DNA from 2 places in the Pseudoalteromonas sp. SR45-6 genome. Region 1 is predicted to be linked to the other one. Evidence: predicted binding sites of a transcription regulator. Region 1 holds the regulator's gene; the other holds the start of a gene.
What was found. The regulator sigma-54, encoded in region 1, starts transcription at its own class of promoters, with help from an activator protein. The targets are predictions, from matches to a motif close to GTTGGCACGNNNNTNGNNT.
Positions count from the first base shown of each region.

Region 2: H5158_RS13475 (PA2169 family four-helix-bundle protein) is a predicted target of sigma-54. The motif match lies at 1,711-1,729, and genes of this name have one in related genera.

Region 1 is NZ_JACJDM010000049.1:12,837-16,259, reverse strand. Features, by position in the region: gene rapZ (RNase adapter RapZ) at 1-48, opposite strand, end outside; gene ptsN (PTS IIA-like nitrogen regulatory protein PtsN) at 69-521, opposite strand; gene hpf (ribosome hibernation promoting factor) at 526-813, opposite strand; gene H5158_RS17660 (RNA polymerase factor sigma-54) at 842-2,338, opposite strand; gene lptB (LPS export ABC transporter ATP-binding protein) at 2,405-3,130, opposite strand; gene lptA (lipopolysaccharide transport periplasmic protein LptA) at 3,127-3,423, opposite strand, start outside.
Region 2 is NZ_JACJDM010000030.1:8,854-12,276, forward strand. Features, by position in the region: gene aceK (bifunctional isocitrate dehydrogenase kinase/phosphatase) at 1-656, shown strand, start outside; gene H5158_RS13470 (LysR family transcriptional regulator) at 672-1,610, shown strand; gene H5158_RS13475 (PA2169 family four-helix-bundle protein) at 1,778-2,221, shown strand; gene H5158_RS13480 (biopolymer transporter ExbD) at 2,437-2,832, shown strand; gene H5158_RS13485 (TonB-dependent receptor plug domain-containing protein) at 2,890-3,423, opposite strand, start outside.

The DNA of each region.
Region 1 (3,423 bases):
AACAGATTTACCTGAGCCAGAACGCCCACTGATGATGATTAACTCCATGTAAATTCTCCTTCATTTGGCTACGATTGCGCAGCAATTACGTGATACAAATCTTGGTCTGTTTTTGCGCTACGTAGTTGTTTACAAAAATCTTTGTCGTTGAGTTTATCAGCAATTGTGGCTAACGTCTTCAAATGAAGTTGGCTATCACCATCTGGCACGATGAGAGCTACAAATATATCAACTGGGCGATTATCTATCGCATCAAAATCAATCGGTGATTCACTCACTATAATTATTGCTAGCGGGTTTTCAACACCACTCATACGGCCATGAGGAATAGCAATACCACGACCAATACCCGTACTACCTAGTTTTTCTCTCGACAGTAGTGCGTTGAGGATTTCTTGTTGTGATAGCTGAGGAAGTTGTTCATGAGCCAATTGGCTGATAAATTCAATGATCCGTTTTTTGCTATTAAAAAGGACCGCAGCTTTACTGCAGTCCTGGCAAATAAGTGAGCTTAATTTCATAGTGTTAGTGTCGAGCGTGCTTCTCTTTGTGTTTAATTACCTGACGGTCAAGTTTGTCGATTAGTCCGTCAATGGCTGCATACATGTCTTGGTGCTCAGTTGAGGCAAATAATTCAGCGCCACTGACATGTAATGTGGCTTCTGCTTTTTGGCTTAGCTTTTCTACATCAAGAATGACATGGACATTATTGATATGATCAAAATGCCTTTCAAGCTTGGCAAACTTATTGTTTACATAGTCTCTTAATGAATCAGTAATTTCTACATGACGACCAGTTAAATTTAGTTGCATAAGCATTTTCCTCTTGTGATTTTACGCCTTAAATCAAACTTTTACGTTGATTTGACGGTGGAATAGCCAGTGACTCGCGGTATTTTGCAATAGTCCGTCTAGCTACTTTGATACCTTGCTCTGCCAATATATCTGCAATTTTACTATCACTCAATGGTTTCGCTGAGTTTTCTGCACTGATCAATTTTCTGATCAATGCTCGAATGGCTGTCGATGAGCATTCGCCGCCGTTCTCAGTACTTACATGGCTCGAGAAAAAATATTTTAACTCAAATATACCACGAGGGGTATGCATGTATTTTTGGGTGGTTACACGAGAAATTGTTGATTCGTGCATCTCAACCATTTCGGCAACGTCGTTTAGTACCATAGGGCGCATGGCCTCAGGGCCATGCTCAAAGAATCCTTGCTGCTGTTTAACAATGCAGTTGGTTACTTTGAGTAACGTCTCGTTACGACTTTCTAGGCTTTTAATAAACCATTTAGCTTCTTGCAAATGCGAGCGTATAAATTGGCTGTCAGTGCTTGATTTTACAGAGCGTGACATCGCCGCATATTGGCTGTTCACTCTAATTTTTGGCATGCTGTCTGGATTGAGTTCAACCACCCAGCGACCTTTAATTTTTTTCACCGAAACGTCAGGAATAACATACTCTGATTCTTCGCGTACTATGGTATCCGCAGGCTTTGGGTTAAGGCTGTGGATCAGTGTCATTACTTCTTTTAGTTCATCTTCTTTAAGCTTAGTCTTTTTCATCAAAGTGCGATAGTCACGACTAGCTAATAAATCGATATGATCAGTTAAAATCATTTTTGTCTCGCTAATCCAAGGAGTTGCAGGATCAAATTGATTTAATTGAATACATAAACATTCTTGTAGGCTGCGCGCAGCAATACCAACAGGGTCAAACAACTGAATGCGTTTTAACACTGCTTGCACTTCGTCGAGTTCGATTTCTTCTTCGTTATTACCTTGATTTAAGCTCTCTGCAATGTCTTCGCAGCTCAAGGTTAAAATACCTGAATCGTCAACGGCTTCAACAATCGCAATGGCAATGGCTTCATCGGTTGGACTAAAAGGTGTGAGTTGTAATTGCCACATTAGATATTCGTGCAAGGTTTCAGTTGAGGCACCTTGATAAATTGACTCATCTTCAGGCATTGGCCCAGATGACGTATTTGGCGCAGCACTCATGTATTCGTCCCAGGTGACGTCCATAGCCATTTCGTCACTTAAGGTCTCTTTACTTAATGCTTCGCTACTTTCTTGTTCATATTCGCTTGGCTTGTCGTCTGCTGATGCGCTAACGGTTAAGTCATCGTTATCTTGTTTTTGTTCGTTTTTACCAGCCGTGTCGTCTGAATATTCATGTTCTTCTAGCTCTAACAATGGATTGCTGTCGAGCGCTTCTTGAATTTCTTGCTGGAGATCCAATGTACTGAGTTGCAATAAGCGAATTGCTTGTTGCAGCTGTGGTGTCATTGTAAGTTGCTGGCCCATGCGCAGCTGGAGTGATTGCCTCATGTATCTCTAACAATCCTTTTATTGTTATCATCGTTAAGTCTAGCAGATACTTAGCCGAGCGTGGCTTTATAGCCTAAATTGCTCGCCCAGGTAAACATCGCGGACTGTTTGGTCGGCGAGTACATGCTCAGGGGTACCTGATGCAATTAACTCCCCATGAGAAACTATGTAGGCTTTTTCACAAACATCAAGGGTTTCTCGTACATTGTGGTCGGTAATAAGCACGCCAATACCACGGTTTTTAAGGTGTTCAATAATCTTCTTTATATCTAACACTGAAATAGGATCAACGCCAGCAAAAGGCTCATCAAGTAAGATAAATTTTGGGTTTGCGGCTAAAGCGCGTGCAATTTCAACTCGACGACGTTCACCGCCAGATAATGCCATACCTTGGCTGTCGCGGATATGTTGAATGCTAAACTCATCAAGTAAGCTGTCGAGCGCTTCTTCTCTGGCTTGTTTATTCAGCTCTTTACGAGTTTCTAAAATAGCCATCAGGTTTTGATAAACAGTTAATTTACGGAAGATGGATGATTCTTGTGGCAGGTAGCCAATCCCTAACCGTGCGCGACTGTGCATTGGCAGTAAGGTGATGTCATTATCATCAATACTGATTTTACCTTTGTCGCTTGGAACTAAACCCACAATCATATAAAAGGTGGTGGTTTTACCAGCGCCATTAGGACCCAATAAGCCAACAATGCTGCCTGCGCTAACTTCTAAACCCACGCTTTTTACAACTTGGCGACCTTTATAGCTTTTTGCTAGAAATTCAGCTTTTAATGTACTCATGGCTGCCCTTTAGATTCGTCTTTTTTACTGTCTACTGGTACCAAAATGGTGTGCACACGATCGCTTGAGCTTGCGCCTTTTTCAGCACTGATCAGTTGCTGGTCCATATCATAGGTAATGCTTCTGGCATTGATTTTTTGACCTGCCTGAGTGACTTGTGCATTGCCAACCAAGGTTAAATAGCGCTTAGCGACATCGTAACGGACTTCATCAGCACTGGCACTCATTACTGTGCCATCAGTTTGTTTTTCTTCAAAGTAAGCCGGACTGCCAGTTGCGACAAGTAGTTGTTT
Region 2 (3,423 bases), on a different contig from region 1:
GCTACCAATTAGTTAAAAGCCATGATCGGGTTGGTCGTATGGCAGATACCATAGAGTATTCTAACGTCGTATTCCCTGTTGCGCGTTTTAACGCTACATTGCTTGCACAGCTTAAACAAACTATTGGTTCATCAATGATCATCGAAGGCGACTTACTGATCATCAAACATATGTATATTGAGCGACGCATGACGCCACTGAATTTATATTTAGAAAAAGCTAATACTGAAGATGCCGCTGTTGCCATTGCAGAATATGGCCAAGCACTCAAGGAAATGATCGCCGTTAATATTTTCCCAGGCGATATGTTGCTTAAAAACTTTGGTGTCAGTAAACACAAACGCATTATTTTTTATGATTATGATGAAGTGCAATATTTAACAGACATGAACTTTAGAGCACTGCCTAAAGCCAAAAGTTATGATGACTACTTAACCAATGAGCAAAGTTACTCTGTGGCACCACAAGATGTATTTCCAGAGCAGTTATGCACTTTTGTAATGCCGAACCCGCAATACAAAGCAGTTTTCAGCCAAACACATCCAGAACTATTAGACGTCGCATTTTGGCAGCAAGCGCAACGAAATATAAAAGCAGGGGTCGTTAGCCATATCTACCCTTATCCAGCAGCGCAGCGTTTTATCCATCAATGGTAGACGAAAGGACACACAATGAATATCAGTAAAATAGATTTAAACTTACTCGTTTATCTCGACACATTATTACGCGAATGTAATGTTACTCGCGCCGCAAACCAGCTTAGCATTACACAGCCGGCAATGAGTAATGGTTTAAAACGTTTACGTAACCTGTTTAACGATCCGATCTTAGTACGCACCAGTGATGGTATGGTGCCCACTGAACGAGCTATTGAATTGCAGCCGGTGATCCGTGGCATCTTAATGACATTAGAAGAAACGCTTGCACCAAACCGTGAATTTGAGGCCAGCCAAAGCAAACGGGTATTTAGGATTATGGCCAGTGACTATGCTGCCAGCACCTTAGCACCTAAGCTACTGAGTAAATTACACGATGAAGCGCCGGATACCACACTCGATATTCTCACTCCAAGTGATGTTACTTTTCATGATGTAGAAAACGGTAAAGTTGATATGGCAATAAATCGTTTCGAAAACCTACCGCAGTCGTTTCATCACAAACGTATTTGGAAAGATAGCTTTTGTTGTTTAGTAAAAGCTGACAACCCGATCATTGAAAATTTTAGCCTCGATAGTTATTTAAAAGCTCGGCATATTTGGGTAAGTAAAACAGGTTTTGGTGTCGGGGTTGGTATGGATCCTAAAGACGTACAAAAACTTGGCTGGGTTGATGAAGCGCTCGCCCACTTTGGTAAACACCGAAATATTGCCACATTCACCCGTAATTACCACGTTGCAATACATCTAGCGAAAGAGAAGAACCTGATTGCGACACTCCCTTCAAAAGCCGCTAATATTTATTTAGATGATCCTGGTTTGCAAATTCTGGAGCCTCCCTTCCCTATACCACCATTTGAGTTAGATATGATTTGGAGCCCATTACTTCACAGAGATGCCAGTCATATTTGGTTACGCCAAAAAGTAGCCGAAGTTGCAGATGAATTAAAGTAACGCTCTTACAAAAGCCCTGTAAAATTTGCTTACTGGTATTTTCAAGTAAGCAAACATCAATTTAAAAGTATTAATAATCATGATGTTAAAATAATTTAAAAATGGAATGGCAATTGCTTTAAGTTACTTGAACTTTAATATTCATTTAACTTAAAGAGGTCAATATTATGAATGCCCAGCAAGGAAACGAAGTAAATCATATCACTGACATTATCCAAGTAATGAACAGCGGCATCGACTTTTATGAAAAGGCGCAGGAAAAAGTACAAGATCCAGCCATTGGTGCGCTATTTCAGCGTATGATAGACGCACGTAAAGTCAGCGTTGAAAACTTACAGCCTTACGCTATTAATCAGCAAGGTGAACGAGAAGATGGTTCGTCTTTTGCTGTTGAAGCTCGCCGAGCATATACCGCACTGATCACAAAATTTAGTGCCAACAACGACCAAATTTATGTCAAAGAGCTTGAAGAAGTGGAAGATAAAACACTTGAAGAAATTAAAGCTGCCATGAAAAAACCACAACCGCACGATTGTGAAGCCGCCCTCGCTAAAGTATTACTGACCATGCAAAGCTGTCATACGGAGATGAGCCGTATGCAGAAGCATTAACCACAATGCTTAAATGAAAGCCCAGCCACGCGCTGGGCTTTTTTATGCTCATAATTATAGTTAAATGATTTTTATAACAAAATAATGCAAATAATTAATAAAAATAGCATATTTATTTAACCACAGCATGATTTTAATCGTCTAGGCTTATTAATAGGTACCTACTATCCCGCTGTGGCGCCGCAGCATTTTATCAAAAATAACAAGGTTCCATTATGAGAAATAAACAACATGTAAACCCACAAAACGCTGACGTTGATATGACGCCGATGCTTGATATTGTATTTATACTTTTAATATTTTTTATTGTTACAACTTCATTTGTAAAACCTGTGGCAATAGAGCTGCAACGGCCTGTAGATAAACCCAGTATTGATAAACAAACTAAAAGTGCTCATTTTAGTATTGACCAAAGCAATGCGGTGTATTTTGCGGGGCGATTAATTGACTTAAACCAAGTTGCCACTAACCTTGCGATGTTTGCTGCGAAGTATAATATCGCCACAGTACAAATAGCCGCTGACGAAAACAGTACGCATCAAACTTTAATGACAGTAATGAATAATATCAAAGAGTATGATAACTACCCCATTGCACTCACATCACACTAAAAGCAAAAAAAGGGCCAGACGGCCCTTCAAAACTAAATAACGTAGGAGAAGTTATTTTTAGAATCGGTATTCAGCACCTACATAGTAGTAAGCACCGTTAAAACCAAATGGTGCTGAACGGCGTGAGTACTCAAATACACCGGTTGAACTGATAATAGTATTACCAGAAGCATCAACAATTGTGCCTGAGCGAGAATTACCTATGGTATTTTTATCAGGGTAAACGTCAAATAAATTGTTTGCACCAATATTTAGTGACAAGTTGTCTGTGACAAAATAATTTACTTTTATATCGGTAAGAATTTCAGCGCCGTAAGTCTGGCGACCGCCATCTTCAACCGTGTATTCGCCATAACGATTGAGCGATAAGTTTACCGTCCAATCTTCAAGGCGATATAATGCACTTAAGTTTACTCTGTCTTGTGGTTGCCATTCTTCGATGATTGAGGTTTCTTGCGAAGAAAATACATCTTCGACAGGGATCGTTTCCAAACCACTGCCCGCAGGAGTAAATAAATCAACCACATCGGTTTCAGTAAAGTTAGCCGCTAATGTAAAATCTAGGGTACCGCCTAAGCCTTCCGTGTTCCA